DNA from 2 places in the Mesorhizobium sp. B1-1-6 genome. Region 1 is predicted to be linked to the other one. Evidence: predicted binding sites of a transcription regulator. Region 1 holds the regulator's gene; the other holds the start of a gene.

Region 1 (7,806 bases):
CATTGTCGGCGAGCGCCAGGGTCTGGTAGATCGTCTCGATGCCGTATTTCTTGGCATCGCGCGGGTTGGAGATCGAAGCCTCTTCGCCGTTGACGAAGATTTGGCCCGCGTCACGCTTGTAGGCGCCCGACAGGATCTTGATCAGTGTCGACTTGCCGGCGCCGTTATGGCCGAGCAGGGCCACGACCTCGCCGGGGAAAAGATCGATCGAGGCATCGTCGACGGCGCGAATGCCGCCGAACGCGATTGAGATGTTGTGCATGTCGACCAGCGGGTTGCCGGCGGGAGCGATCCTGTCAGCCATGATTGTCCTCCTCCCTCAAACGCGTTTGCGATAGACGGTGTCGAGCCACACCGCGATGACCAGCACGGCGCCGACGACGATGCTCTGCAGAGGCGAGTCGACGCCGAGCAGCACCATGCCGGATTGCAGCGACTGCATCAGAAGCGCGCCCAGCATGGCGCCGATGATCGTTCCCGAACCGCCGGCGAGCGACGTGCCGCCGATGACGGCCGCCGCGATCACCAGCAATTCATCGAGCGTTCCGAGCACGTTGGTGGCCGAGTTCTGCCGGGCCGACGAGATCGCGGCGGCGATCGTGGCCAGCACGCCCATGATCATGAACACTTTCATCGTGATCCAGCGCGTATTGATGCCGGCGAGGTTGGCTGCTTCCGGATTGCCGCCAATGGCAAAGACATAGCGACCAAAACGGGTGCGTTTGGTGATGAAGGTCATGACCAGCCCGACGGCGATGGCCATCAGCACCGGTATGGCGATGCCGTGGGCGATGAACAGGCCGCCCTCGGGCACGGTTATGTTGTTGGCGGCTGCATATCTGTTCACGATGCCGACAGGCCATGGATAGGAATTGGCCAGCCAAACCGCGCCCATGATGACGGCGCAGGTGACCACGCCGATCAGCGTCTCGGCCCAGATCGGACGCAGCGGGAAACGGAAGCGCTTGCGCTGTACCCGCCCGTTGAACAGCGCAAGCACCACCGCAAGGCAGGCGGCGATGCCGACCACCCAGCTCCAGGTCGCGCCGATCGATCCGGCCGGGCCGCCGCCCATCAGCTGGAACGTCGCGTTGAGCGGCGCCACCGTCTGGCCGCTGGTAACCCACCATGCCGCACCGCGCCAGACCAGAAGCCCGCCCAGCGTCACGATGAAGGCCGGCACTTCGAGATAGGCGATGACGAAGCCCTGGAAGGCGCCGATCAAAAGGCCGAGCACCAGGCCGATGACCAGCGCGAGCACCCAGATCCATGGATTGCCGAGCTCGAGACCGACCATCCGCACCAGGAAATGCACCTGGGCGAAACCCATGACCATGCCGATCAACCCTTCGGCGGAACCGACGGACAGATCGATATTGCGCATGACGATGACCAGCACCATGCCGCAGGCCATGATGGCGACGGCCGAGGTCTGCACCGACAGGTTCCACAGATTGCGGGGCGTGAGGAAGGTACGGCTGTCGAAATCGAGCGGATTGACGCCGAGACGCAGGCTGGACAGGACATGCAACCCGATCCAGATCAGCAGCAGCGCGCCGATCATGCCGAGCATGCGCGTGTCGATCTCGGTCGCCTTCAGGAACCGGGCGACGGCGCCGAGTTCCGACGCACGCGCGGTGTCGGCCTGCGGGTTGGACGTCGTATCGGTCATGATTTTCTCCCACCGGCCTGCCCATCCGATGCGGATGCCGGAAGCCAACCTAGAAGTTACCCGCCCGGGGCGGAAAAACAAATCTTCTTGAAAAAACGCCGCGGCTTGGCAGCCGCGGCGTTCATCGCATGAAATGGAAGATCAGTTGCAGGCCGCGACGCTGCCCGCCGCGACGCCGGCACAGACCTCGTCTTTCTTGATCCAGCCGGCGTCGATGACGACGTTGAGATTGTCCTTGGTGATCGCAACCGGGGTGAGGAACAGCGATTTGACGGTGTTCCCGCCGGGTGTGGTGAAGTCCTTGACGCCGGCGATGTCGGTCATCTTCTTGCCGTCGGCCAGCTGCGAGGCGATCTCGGCGGCATTCTTGCCGAGTTCACGCGCGTCCTTCCACACCGACACGGTCTGCGTGCCGAGCGCGATGCGGTTCAGCGCCGCGTGGTCGCCGTCCTGGCCCGAGACCGGAACGGTACCGGCCAGGCCTTGAGCCGTCAGCGCCGCGACGACGCCGCCGGCAGTGCCGTCATTGGCCGCGACCACCGCGTCGACCTTGTTGTCGTTGGCGGTCAGGAACTGCTCCATGTTCTTCTGCGCGTTGGCCGGCAGCCAGCCATCCGTATAGGCTTCGCCGACATTCTTGATCTTGCCGCTGTCGATGGCGTCCTTGAGCACTTCCATGGAGCCCGAGAACAGGAAATCGGCATTCGGATCGGCACCCGAGCCCTTGATGAAGACGTAGTTGCCTTCCGGCTTCACCTTGAACACTTCGCGGGCCTGCATGCGGCCGACTTCCTTGTTGTCGAAGGTCAGATAGAAGACGTCCTTGTTCTCGATCAGGCGGTCATAGCCGACGACCGGAATGCCTTCGTCGAGCGCCTTCTGCACCGCCGGGCCGATGGCGGAGGCGTCCTGCGCCAGGATGATCAGCGAATTGGCGCCCTGGGAGATCAGGCTCTCGACGTCGGTGAGCTGCTTGCCGGGATTGGACTGGGCGTCGGCGGAAATATACTTGTCGCCGGCGGCTTCGATCGCCTTCTTCATGGCGGCCTCGTCGGTCTTCCAGCGCTCTTCCTGGAAGTTCGACCAGGAAACGCCGATGACCTTGTCCTTCGCCTGCGCGATCGACGCGAGCGTCAGCGACATGGCGACACCCGCCAGGATGGCGGCTGTGAATTTCTTCATCTTAATCCTCCCTGCGCCGCGTATGGCGCGACCAAACAGGCCCGTAGGCCGGCACAAAGGCTCTATTTTTTCGAGCCTCGAAAAAACACTGGTCCATCGTCGGAACGCTGTCAACGTCGATTCTGATGTATTTTGATGTCCTCGTGAATTTTTTTCGAGCTCCGGAATAAATAATGACAGCCAAGGCCGGTTCTGCCAGTATTTGACGGTCGTCGGGATCCTGGGGAGAGAACGCGGCGACGGGGAGGATGCGAGAAACATGTCGGTCGGAATCCGCCACGACGATTTGCGCCGACGCAACCGGGCGATGGTGATCGCGGCCGTGCGCCGTGCCGGGCAGCCCTCGCGCACCGAGATTGCCGCGACCACCGGGCTCAGCCATTCCACCATATCGGCGATCTCCTCCGACCTGATTGGCGAAGGCATCCTGGCGCAGAGCAAGCCGAGCGAGGCCGGTGCGCTGAAACGCGGTCGGCCGCAGGTCGGCCTCAGCCTCAACCCTGAAGCCGCGGCGGTGATGACCGTTGTGCTGTCGCTGAATTTCCTCTCCGTCGCAGTCATCGACTATGCCGGCCAGGTGATATCTGAGGAGCAGCGCCGGCTGGACACGCTGACCCTGTCGCGCGAGGCGCTGATCGGCGAATGCGTGGCCATCGTCAGGCGGCGGTTCGAGGATCCCGACCTCGACGTCGGCAGCATCGCCCGTATCGCGCTGGCGATCCAGGGCATCACCGACACGGATGCGCGCGCCATGCTGTGGTCGCCGATCACGCCGCAGACCGACATCGCCTTCGCCGACATACTGGAGGCCGAGTTCGGCATTCCCGCCACCATGGAGAACGATTGCAACATGATGGCGGTGGCGCTGCGCTGGCGCGATCCCCAGCGCTACCGCGACGACTTCATCGCCATACTTTTGTCGCACGGCATCGGCATGGGCTTGGTGCTGAAGGGTGAACTGTTCACCGGCACCCATTCATCCGGAGGCGAGTTCGGCCACATGATCCATCGCCCCGGCGGGGCGCTCTGCCGCTGCGGGCGGCGCGGCTGCGTCGAGGCCTATGCCGGCAACTATGCCATCTGGCGCAACGCGAGGCAGCTTGGCGAGGACACCGAGCCTGTCGACGTCAGCGACGCCGACATGCGCACCCTGGCGGCCTCGGCGCGCGAAAAGGACGGGCCGGAGCGCGAAGCCTACCGCAAGGCCGGCGAGGCGCTGGGTTACGGCCTTGGCAGCCTGTTCGCGCTGATCGATCCGGCGCCGGTCGCCATGGTCGGCGTCAGCGCCGCCGCCTTCGACCTGATCGAGCCGGCTCTGCGCGAGGCGATTGCCCAGACCGCCGGCGGCCAGCACTCGAAATCGATTTCCTTCGACACCGAGCCGAACGAACTGCCACTGATCCGCGAGGGCTGCGCCATGCGCGCGCTGACCTTCGTCGACCAGGAGATTTTCGCGCCGGGGGCACAGGCGAAATCAGGCGTGGGCGAGAACGTTGCGTGACATATCCCTAGTCTTCGCGAATCGCATACCCCGCGCCCCGAATGGTGCGGATCACGTCAGGCATGCGGCCATTGTTGACCGCCTTGCGCAGCCGGCCGACATGCACGTCCACGGTGCGCTCGTCGATATAGATCGTTTCGCCCCAGACATTGTCGAGCAGTTGGCTGCGCGAGAACACGCGGCCGGGATGTCGCATCATGAATTCGAGCAGGCGGAACTCGGTCGGCCCGAGCCGGATCTCGCTTTTCTTGCGGTAGACCCGGTGCGATTCACGGTCGAGCACGATGTCGCCGACCTTGAGCACGCTGGACAGAACTTCGGGCTTGGCGCGGCGCAGCAGCGCCTTGACGCGTGCCATGAATTCCGGCGTTGAGAACGGCTTGACCAGATAGTCGTCGGCGCCGGTGGAGAGACCGCGCACCCGGTCGCTTTCCTCGCCGCGCGCCGTCAGCATGATGATCGGCAGCCGCTCGGTATCGGGCCGCATGCGGAGACGGCGGCAGAGCTCGATGCCGGACACCGCCGGCACCATCCAGTCGAGCACAAGAAGGTCAGGGACATTCTCCTGCAAGCGGATCTCGGCTTCGTCGCCGCGCGTCACCACCTCTACCTGATAACCCTCCGATTCCAGATTGTAACGGAGCAGCACACCCAGCGGCTCCTCGTCCTCCACCACCATGATGCGTGGCGCGATCATCGACTGGTCACCCCTGCCGTCAAGCCGCTGGCGCCGACATCGCCGTCTCGTCCTGCTTCGGGCGATTGGCGGGCAATTGCGTGCCGGTCAGCACATAATAGGCATTTTCGGCAATGTTGGTCACGTGATCGCCGATGCGCTCGAGATTCTTGGCGCAGAACAAAAGATGCGTGCAGGCGGTGATGTTGCGCGGATCCTCCATCATGTAGGTCAGCAGCTCGCGGAAGACCGACGTGTATTTGACGTCGATGCGTTCATCGTCGGCGCGCAGCTTGGCAAGTGCCGCGGCATCGCGCGCCGCATACTCCTCGATCACGCCTTGGACCTGGATCAGCACAAGCTGCGCCATGGCGTCGATGGAGTGCGACAGGTCGCGCGGCGTGGCGGCAAGGCCGACGGTGCCGACGCGCTTGGCGATGTTCTTGGCGAGATCGCCGATGCGTTCGAGATCGCCCGCCATGCGGATCGAGCCGACGACATGGCGCAGATCGTCCGCCATGGGCTGCCGCTTGGCGATCAGGGTGATGGCGCGGTCGTCGAGTTCGCGCTGGCGCGCGTCCATGATGGCGTCGTCGGAGACGACGCGCTGGGCGAGCGCGTTGTCGGAATTCAGGAGCGCCTTGGTGGCGCCGCCGACCATCGATGAGGCGAGATCGCCCATGTCGCGGATCAGCCTGCTGATCTGTCCGAGATCTTCGTCAAAGGCTGCGACTGTGTGTTCGGCCATGATCTTGGTCCTCGTATGCCTGGGATCAGCCGAAGCGGCCGGTGATATAGTCCTGCGTGCGCTTCTCGCGGGGCGATGTGAAGATCTTCTCGGTGCGGTCGAACTCGACCAACTCGCCCAGATACATGAACGCGGTCTGCTTCGACACGCGCGCCGCCTGCTGCATGTTGTGGGTGACGATGACGATCGTATAGTCGGCCTGCAGCTCATCGATCAGCTCCTCGATCTTGGCGGTCGACAGCGGATCGAGCGCCGAGGCAGGCTCGTCGAGCAGGATGACCTCCGGCTTCACCGCCACCGTGCGGGCGATGCAGAGGCGCTGCTGCTGGCCGCCCGAAAGGCTGAGGCCGCTGGCGTTGAGCTTGTCCTTGACCTCGCTCCACAGTGCCGCGCGCTTCAGCGCCTGCTCGACACGGCCGTCCATCTCCGCCTTGCTGAGCTTCTCATAGAGCCTGACGCCGAAGGCGATGTTCTCGTAGATCGACATCGGGAACGGCGTCGGCTTCTGGAACACCATGCCGATCTTGGTCCTGAGCAGGTTGAGGTCCTGCGAGCGGTCGAGGATATTCTGGCCGTCGAGCAGCACCTGGCCCTCGGCGCTCTGCCTCGGGTAGAGCTCGTAGATGCGGTTGAAGACGCGCAGCAGCGTCGACTTCCCGCAGCCCGAAGGCCCGATGAAGGCGGTGACGCTGCGCTCGGGCAGCGACAGGCTGATATCCTTCAGCGCCTTCGACTGGCCATAGTAGAAATTGAGGCCCTTGACCTCGATCTTGGCTTTCTCGACCGCGACTTCGGGCGTATTCAACTCGGTGGACAACATCGGTTTCATCTGTCCTCTCTGCGTCCGGTAAGGCTGCGGGCGAAGATGCTCAGCCCGAGAACCGTAAGGGTGATTATGAGTGCGCCGGTCCACGCCAGCTGCTGCCATTCCTCGTAGGGGCTGAGAGCGAACTGGAAGATGGTGACGGGCAGGCTGGCCATCGGCGCATTGAGATTACTCGACCAGAACTGGTTGTTGAGCGCCGTGAAGAGCAGCGGCGCCGTCTCGCCGGAAATGCGGGCGATGGCCAGCAATATGCCTGTGACGATGCCCGACAGCGCCGCACGGTAGGCGACCGAGCGGATGACCACCCAGCGCGGCGCGCCGATCGCGGCGCCGGCCTCGCGCAAGGCGTTCGGCACCAGGTTGAGCATGTCCTCGGTGGTGCGAACGACGACCGGGATGACCAGGATGGCCAGTGCGACGGCACCGGCGATCGCCGAGAAATGTCCCATCGGCCGCACCAGCAGCTCGTAGACGAACAGGCCGACGATGATCGAGGGTGCCGACAGCAGGATGTCGTTGATGAAGCGCACGACGGTGGTGAGGCGCGAGAAGCGGCCATATTCGGCCATGTAGGTCCCAGCGAGGACACCGATCGGCGTGCCGACGATGACGGCGATGACTGTCATCATGATACTGCCGTAGATGGCATTGAGCAGGCCGCCGGCATCGCCGGGCGGCGGTGTCATTTCGGTGAACACAGAGAGCGAAACACCCGACAGGCCCTTATAGAGCAGTGCGCCGAGGATGAGCGCCAGCCAGGCCAGGCCGATGCCCGCCGCCGTGACGCATAGCGTCATCATCACGGCATTCCTGCGCTTGCGTCGATTGTGAAGCGATGTGGCCGTCGACATCGGTCAGGCTCCCGTGCGGCTGTCCATGCGCAGCAGCATGTAGCGCGCAAGGGCAAGGATCAGGAAAGTGATGACGAACAGGATCAGGCCGAGCGCCACCAGCGAAGACGTATAGAGATCGCCGTCGGCTTCGGTGAACTCGTTGGCGATGGTCGCCGAGATCGTCGTGCCGGGCGCGAACAGCGAGCCGCTGATGCGGTGGGCGTTGCCGATGACGAAGGTTACCGCCATGGTTTCGCCGAGCGCGCGGCCGAGGCCGAGCATGACGCCGCCCATGATGCCGACGCGGGTATAGGGGATGACGACGCGGCGCGTGACCTCCCAGGTCGTGCAGCCGATGCCGTAGGCCG
Region 2 (7,806 bases), on a different contig from region 1:
TATGTGGCGCCGCAGAACACCGCCATTGCCACCGCGGTCACAAACGATCCAAACGCCTTGCAATTGACGGTGGGGCCAAACCGGTCCTGTCCCTCGCCAATCGTCCCCTTGACCGAAGACTTTACAAAACTTCGCAACGAGGCCGCCAAGATGCTTGCATGGGCGGGGTCCGGCACCAATGTTTCCGAGGGCCTGGCCTGGGGCCAGCGAGTGTTGTCGCCGAGTGCGCCATATGCCGAGGGGACGCCTTGGAAGACGCCTGGGGTGAGCAAGATCGTCATGTTGCTCACCGACGGCGAGAATGTCGTCTACGGCGCCAGCAACGAGACGACCAAGTCCGACTATACGTCCTATGGTTTTCTCGCGGGCTCAGCCTATGGCGCTGCCGGTCGGCTTGGATCGGACAATCAGACGACCGCCGCGCGCAATGTCGACGGATGGACCAAAAGCGTCTGCACGCAGCTGAAGAAGCAGGGCGCCGAAATCTACACGATGGTGCTGCAATCCGACACCGCCGCCAACCGCACGCTCTACAGCGCCTGCGCCTCGGATCCCAGCGACTACTACGCCGTCAACGATCCAAACAAATTGCCGAACGTGTTCCAGCAGATCGCCAACAAATTCTCGAAATTGCAACTGACGAATTGAACGCTCGACCCCGCTGGGCGGCATCCTGGAAGGATGCCGCGAATTTCAGCTCATATGGGCGACGACCTTGTCCACCGTTTCGGGGAAGAAGTCGGGCGCCGCGTGGCGTTTGCCGAACATCATGTCGTATTGCAGCAGCCGGAAGTCGCGGATCGCCGGGTCGATCTGCTTTTGCCGCGCCCAATCGGGCGTGGCTTCTCCCGCCGGCGTCAGCAGCAGATTGCGGTCGACCACGCGGTAGCGTTCGCGCATCTCGCCCAGGAAGCCGGTATAGTAGGGGTGGGTGATGCCGGCCGTTTTCAGGATGTGATAGGGCAGGAAGGCGGGGCTGACGGCGCCCATGTCCTTGGCAGGGCCTGTGCGGTTCGACCAGATGACCAGTGGCGTCTGATGATGCTCCAGCGCCGCCTCGGCGGAAGCCTCCTTGCGCGGCGCGACATTGTCCTTCATGAACCCGGTCTCTACATAGACCGGCCCAAGCGGCGGCAGATGGTCGCCGAAGAAGGCGATGACGGTGGGGCGAGAGCGTTTCTTTGCCCATTCGATCAGGCGTTCGAGACCGCGGTCCGCGTCGGCCGAGCCCTCGGTGTAACTCAGCAGCGATTCACGCGCCCATTGGCTGATCGGCGCCTGCACGGTGTGGGTCGGGTTGTAGTAGCGGTTCGGCTCGTAAGGGCCGTGGTTCTGCAGGCTGACGGCAAAGAAGAACACCGGGGCATCGCTGGCATCGGCCTCGCTGATGATCTCGTCCGTCATCGCCGCGTCGGATGCCAGCGGCCCGCGCTTTTGCATCGGCGGCAACGTCTCTTCCGATCTGAAGTCGTCGAAGCCGAAATCGGCATAGACCGCGCCGCGGTTCCAGAACCAGTTGGTGCCCGGATGGATGGCGCGCGCCCTGTAGCCCTCCCTCTTCAGGAAGGTCGCCAGCGACGGCGTCGGCGTGCGCACATATTGCTGGTAGGGGATGCTGCCGGCCGGCAGGAAGGCGTTGGAGAAGCCGGTCAGTGCCTCGAACTCGATATTGGCGGTCATGCCGCCGAATTCGGGTGAGAACATGGAGCCCGAACGCAGCGCCCGCACGTTGGGGATCGGATCGGGCGTGATGGTGACCCCGGGCAGCTTGGTCGGATCCCAGAAGGATTCGCTCATGACGACGATGATGTCGGGCTTTTCCTGGGGCACCGAGGCGGTCACCTGCGGCCTGTCGATGGCCGCGATCGCCTTTTCCGAATAGCCTGGCGGCGCCGAGACATGCGCCATCGGCACGTTCAGCGCGAAGGCGAGCGCAAAGCCGTTGGAGGCGTAATTTTCCTTCTGGTCCCACATAATCGGGATGATCTGCAGCCGGTCCCGGGTCCAGGAGAAGGTGGCATAGTCCATGATCGAGACGAAGAAGGCGAGCAGCGGCACGGCCAGCGTCAGCCGGGCGAGACGGCCCTTGCGGCTGAGTATGGGCACTTTTCGACGCCAGACCCGCCAGCCATAGATGAGCAGCGACAGGCCGGCGACGATGCCGACAATCATGGCAAGGGCAGTCATCGGACGGTCACGCACCAGAAGCGGCAGCAGCGCCACGATCTGGCGGGAGTAGAGGAAATCGGTCGGGTAGAGGGGATCGCCGAGATAATGTGATTTCTGGTGACCGATGAAAGCCAGCGAGAGCGTCAGCGGCGCGACGATCATCAGGCTTTGATAGCTGCGGCCGAAAACGGCATCGAGGCCGACCAGAACCAGTGCGAACACCACGATCGTGGTCCAGCCCGGCTTGAGCGGCTGCAGGAAGAAGGAAACCGTGCCGGCGAAGTCGCCGCGCACGATCAATTCGATGGCGAACACCAGGACGGCCGCGATCAGCAGGCTGGTCAGCCCATAGCGTATGGTCGGCCACTTCCGTCCCGGCAGGTAGCCGGTGGAAGGATCGTCTTCCAGAAACTGTGGCGCGGCTTTGCCTGCGCCTTTCGAAATCCTAGCCACTTTAACTTCCCCACCCAGCGACAGACCCGTCACTCGATTGTCATGGAATTGTCACGCAAAGCTAGCGCCTGTGGCGGAAATAAGAAGAGCCAGCAAACGATTCGTGAGCGGTTTTCATCAGGAGTGATCGCCAAAAAGCCTTTTGGAACAGGCACTCGGCCGGCAAAGCTGCCAAGGGGCCGGGTCGAACCGGGCTTGACTTGGCAGGCCGCGTTGCGTCACAGGCAGGAAAATTCGTGTATCAGGCAAGCAGAACCGAGCTTTGGGAGCCCACACATGGCCGTTGCATTCACCTTTCCGGGACAAGGCAGCCAGGCTGTCGGCATGGGCAAGGACCTCGCCGATGCCTTCCCCGAGGCGCGTAGGGTTTTTAGCGAAGTCGACGACGCGCTCGGCGAAAACCTGTCGAAGCTGATCTGGGAAGGGCCGGAAGAGACGCTGACGCTCACCGCCAACGCGCAGCCGGCGCTGATGGCCGTATCGCTGGCCGCGATCAGGGCCTTGGAAGCGCGCGGCTTCTCGCTGAAGGACAAGATTACCTACGTCGCTGGCCATTCGCTGGGCGAATATTCGGCGCTTGCCGCCGCCGGCTTCGTCTCGGTTGCCGATGCCGCCAGGCTGCTGCGCATCCGCGGCAATGCCATGCAAGCGGCGGTGCCCGCCGGCGAAGGCGCCATGGCGGCGATCATCGGACTGGAGCAGGCCGATGTCGAAGCCGCCTGCGCCGAGGCTGCCAAAGGATCGGTCTGCCAGATCGCCAACGACAATGGCGGTGGCCAGCTGGTGATTTCCGGCGCCAAGGCAGCGGTCGAACTGGCTGCCAAACTGTGCACGGAAAAAGGCGCCAAGCGAGCGCTGATGCTGCAGGTCTCCGCGCCCTTCCATTCGGCGCTGATGGCGCCCGCCGCCGAGATCATGCGCGAGGCGCTGGCCGGGGTAACCAAGAACGCGCCTGTCGTGCCGCTCGTCTCCAATGTCACGGTCACTCCGACCAGCGATCCCGAAATCATTGCGCGCCGTCTGTTCGAACAGGTGATCGGCCGCGTGCGCTGGCGCGAGACGGTGGAGTGGTTCGGCGCGAACGGCGTCACCACGCTCTATGAAGTCGGCGCGGGAAAAGTGCTTTCAGGGCTGGCCCGGCGCATCAACCGCGAATTCGCCACGGCATCGGTCGGTTCCGCGGCCGAGGTCGAAACCGCACTGGCGGCGCTCGGGTGAGGCGCCGCGTGTGAATTTGATGGCGCGGCTTGTATCGCTGAAGATATTCCGTTGGTGATGGCAATCGGATACCCGCGAGACGTATACAGATAAGGTTGCTCGCTGAGCTTCCGAAACCAAAGAGGAAAACACATGTTCGAACTGACCGGCCGCAAGGCACTTGTCACCGGCGCGTCGGGAGGCATCGGCGAGGCGATCGCCAGGGTGCTGCATGCGCAAGGCGCCATCGTCGGCCTGCACGGCACGCGCGTCGAGAGACTGGAGGCGCTGGCCGCCGACCTGGGCGACCGGGTGAAGCTGTTTCCGGCCGACCTGTCGAACCGCGACGAGGTCAAGGCGCTCGGCCAGAAAGCGGAGGCCGATCTCGAGGGCGTCGACATCCTAGTCAACAATGCCGGCATCACCAAGGACGGGCTGTTCGTGCGGATGTCGGACGCCGACTGGGACAGCGTGCTCGAAGTCAATCTGACGGCCGTGTTCAGGCTGACGCGTGAGCTGACCCATCCGATGATGCGCCGTCGCCACGGCCGCATCATCAACATTACCTCGGTGGTCGGCGTCACCGGCAATCCCGGCCAGACCAACTACTGCGCCTCCAAGGCCGGCATGATCGGCTTTTCCAAATCGCTGGCGCAGGAGATCGCCACCCGCAGCATAACCGTCAACTGTGTCGCCCCGGGCTTCATCGAATCGGCGATGACCGACAAGCTCAACGACAAGCAGAAGGAGGCGATCATGGCCGCTATCCCGACGCGCCGCATGGGCACCAGCGCCGAAGTGGCGTCCGCCGTCGCTTATCTTGCCTCCAACGAGGCCGGCTACGTCACCGGCCAAACCATCCATGTGAACGGCGGCATGGCGATGATCTGATCGGGTCGGCCAAAGCATGCATTTCGGGCCGGGCCCGGGCATTCGCGGTGGCTTTGAGACGGCGACAGGCAACGCCTGGGCGGGCTGTGAAAAGCGACCATTTCGGCTTGGACGCCCACGATTTTTCGTGTAATGCGGCCCGCAACCCGGCGGTTCGGGCAAAAACCGGTCTGCGGCCATTGCGTTTCCGGCGGGACCATCTTTCAGCTTGATTAGCGGCATTCCGCCCGCTAACGAAGACAGACAACCAAAAGACGAGGATGCCCCAAATGAGTGACACCGCAGAGCGCGTCAAGAAGATTGTCATCGAGCACCTGGGCGTCGATGCCGACAAGGTGACGGAGCAGGCGAGCTTCATCGACGATCTGGGCGCCGACAGTCTCGACACGGTCGAACTCGTCATGGCGTTTGAAGAAGAATTCGGCGTCGAGATCCCCGATGACGCGGCTGAAACCATCCTGACGGTGGGCGATGCCGTGAAGTACATCGACAAGGCTTCGGCCTGACGCTTTCCGCAGTCATCACCGGGGAGGACCTGCGATGAGGCGTGTCGTCGTCACGGGCCTTGGATTGCTGTCGCCGTTCGGCATGGGCTTCGAGCACAGCTGGAAGGAACTTCTGACCGGCCGCAGCGCCGCCAAGCGCATCACCGAGTTCGAGGTGGAGGATCTTGCCTGCAAGATCGCCCATGTCGTTCCGCGTGGTGACGGCAGCAACGCCACCTTCAATCCCGAGGCGGTGCTCGAGCCGAAGGAACTGCGCAAGATCGGCGACTTCATCCTGTACGGGATCGCAGCCGCCGACGAGGCACTGAAGGATTCCGGCTGGCAGCCGAAGACCCATGCCGAGCAGTGCGCCACCGGCGTTCTGATCGGTTCGGGCATTGGCGGCATCGAAGGCATCGCCGAGAACGCGATGATCCTGAAGGAGCGCGGCCCACGCCGCATCAGCCCCTTCTTCATCCCCGGCCAGATCATCAATCTCGTCTCCGGCCAGGTTTCGATCCGGCATGGGCTGAAAGGCCCCAACCATGCCGTCGTCACCGCTTGCTCGACCGGCGCGCATGCGATCGGCGACGCAGCCCGGCTGATCATCTGGGGCGATGCCGACGTCATGGTCGCCGGCGGCGCCGAAGCGCCGGTGACGCGACTGTCGATCGCTGGCTTCGCTGCCTGCCGTGCGCTGTCGACCGAGCGCAACGACGCGCCGCAAACGGCTTCGCGGCCCTATGACCGCGATCGCGACGGCTTCGTCATGGGCGAGGGCGCCGGCGTCGTCGTGCTTGAGGAACTCGAGCATGCCAAGGCGCGCGGCGCGAAGATCTATGCGGAAGTGACCGGCTACGGCCTGACCGGCGACGCCTATCACATCACCGCACCGGCTGAAGATGGCGACGGCGCATTCCGTTGCATGACGGCGGCGTTGAACCGGGCAAAGCTGACGCCCGCCGATGTCGATTACATCAACGCGCACGGCACTTCGACCATGGCCGACACGATCGAGCTCGGCGCGGTCGAGCGGCTGGTCGGCAATGCCGCATCGAAGATTTCGATGTCGTCGACCAAGTCGTCGATCGGCCATCTCCTCGGCGCGGCAGGGGCTGCCGAAGCGATCTTCTCGATCCTCGCCATCCGCGACAACATCGCGCCGGCGACCATCAACCTTGACAATCCGGAGCGTGAGACCGCGATCGACCTGGTGCCGAACAAGCCGCGTGCCCGCCAGATCGACGTGGCGTTGTCCAATTCCTTCGGCTTCGGCGGCACCAACGCTTCACTGGTCTTCCAGCGCTACAATGGCTGACCGTCCGCCTGCCGGACGGCGCTTCGGCGTGTCGTCAATTTTGCCATATTCGCCCCTACTCTGCCGCAGGGGATTCGTTGAGAGATCAAACGGTAGGGCGAAATGAACACAAATCCGGCCGGCAACGGAGAGTTCGGGCAAGGGCAGGCGACATCGGGGCCGATCGTACCGAAGACAGCCGCCGAAGCCTTGCGGCCGGAGGCCGGCACGCCACCGCCGAAGCGCTCGCGTGCTTCGCGCAGTCAGGTCGTCGTGTTCATGAACTTCGTCATCTCCTTGGTGATGCTGATGGTTCTGGCGGCGGGTATCGCGCTTTACTTCGGCAAGCAGGAATTCACCGAGCCCGGCCCATCGGCCAATGGCGACACCTTCCTGGTCAAGCCGAACACCGGCGTCCAGGATATCGCCGACCAGCTCGAGCGGCGCGGCCTGATCAGCGACGCCCGCATATTCCGTCTTGGCGTTAGGGCCTTCGGCAATGATTCGGCGCTGAAGGCCGGCGAATACGAGATCAAGCCCCGGGCGTCCATGCGCGACATCATGGAATTGCTGAAGAGCGGCAAGTCGGTCATGTACTCGCTGACCATTCCCGAAGGGCTGACAGTCGAGCAGGCGCTGGCGCGCATCGCAGGCGAGCCCGCCTTGAGCGGCGACATGCCGGCCACCGTGCCTCCAGAGGGCAGTCTCGCCACCGATACGCTGCGCTTCACGCGCGGCGCCACGCGCCAGCAGATGATCGACAAGCTGCTGGCCGACCAGAAGAAGCTGGTCGAGGAGGTCTGGCAGCGGCGCGCCGCCGACCTGCCGCTCGCCAGTATTGACGAGTTCGTCACGCTGGCCTCGATAGTCGAGAAGGAAACAGGCAAGGGCGATGAGCGCTCGCGCGTCGCCGCGGTCTTCCTGAACCGGCTGGCCAAGGGCATGCGCCTGCAATCCGATCCGACCATCATCTACGGTCTGTTCGGCGGCAAGGGCAAACCCGCCGACCGGCCGATCTATCAGTCGGACATCCAGAAGCCGACGCCCTACAACACCTATGTGATCAACGGCCTGCCGCCGACGCCTATCGCCAATCCCGGCCGCGCGGCGCTGGAGGCGGTAGCCAATCCATCAAAGACCGACGACCTCTATTTCGTTGCCGACGGCACTGGCGGACACGTCTTCGCCGCCACGCTTAACGAGCACAATGAGAACGTTGCGCGCTATCGAGCCCAGCAGAAGAAGCAAGTCGACGACGCGGCCAAGGCTGATGCCAAGGTGGAGGGGCAGACCGACGCGCCCATTGACGGCGAC

What was found. Region 1 encodes PhoB, which activates phosphate uptake and scavenging genes when phosphate is short. Its sites were predicted from a motif close to TGTCATNNANCTGTCAT; they were not measured.
Region 2: the regulator PhoB is predicted to act here: its motif matches at 2,661-2,677, upstream of FJ979_RS29290 (LTA synthase family protein).

Annotation. Positions count from the first base shown of each region.
Region 1 is NZ_VFWR01000022.1:22,933-30,738, reverse strand. Features, by position in the region: gene FJ979_RS29895 (ATP-binding cassette domain-containing protein) at 1-304, opposite strand, end outside; gene FJ979_RS29890 (sugar ABC transporter permease) at 320-1,672, opposite strand; gene xylF (D-xylose ABC transporter substrate-binding protein) at 1,814-2,854, opposite strand; gene FJ979_RS29880 (ROK family protein) at 3,114-4,355, shown strand; gene phoB (phosphate regulon transcriptional regulator PhoB) at 4,363-5,052, opposite strand; gene phoU (phosphate signaling complex protein PhoU) at 5,072-5,779, opposite strand; gene pstB (phosphate ABC transporter ATP-binding protein PstB) at 5,805-6,608, opposite strand; gene pstA (phosphate ABC transporter permease PstA) at 6,605-7,456, opposite strand; gene pstC (phosphate ABC transporter permease subunit PstC) at 7,460-7,806, opposite strand, start outside.
Region 2 is NZ_VFWR01000021.1:1,346-9,151, forward strand. Features, by position in the region: gene FJ979_RS29285 (pilus assembly protein) at 1-648, shown strand, start outside; gene FJ979_RS29290 (LTA synthase family protein) at 694-2,622, opposite strand; gene fabD (ACP S-malonyltransferase) at 2,899-3,840, shown strand; gene fabG (3-oxoacyl-[acyl-carrier-protein] reductase) at 3,973-4,710, shown strand; gene FJ979_RS29305 (acyl carrier protein) at 4,980-5,216, shown strand; gene fabF (beta-ketoacyl-ACP synthase II) at 5,251-6,513, shown strand; gene mltG (endolytic transglycosylase MltG) at 6,616-7,806, shown strand, end outside.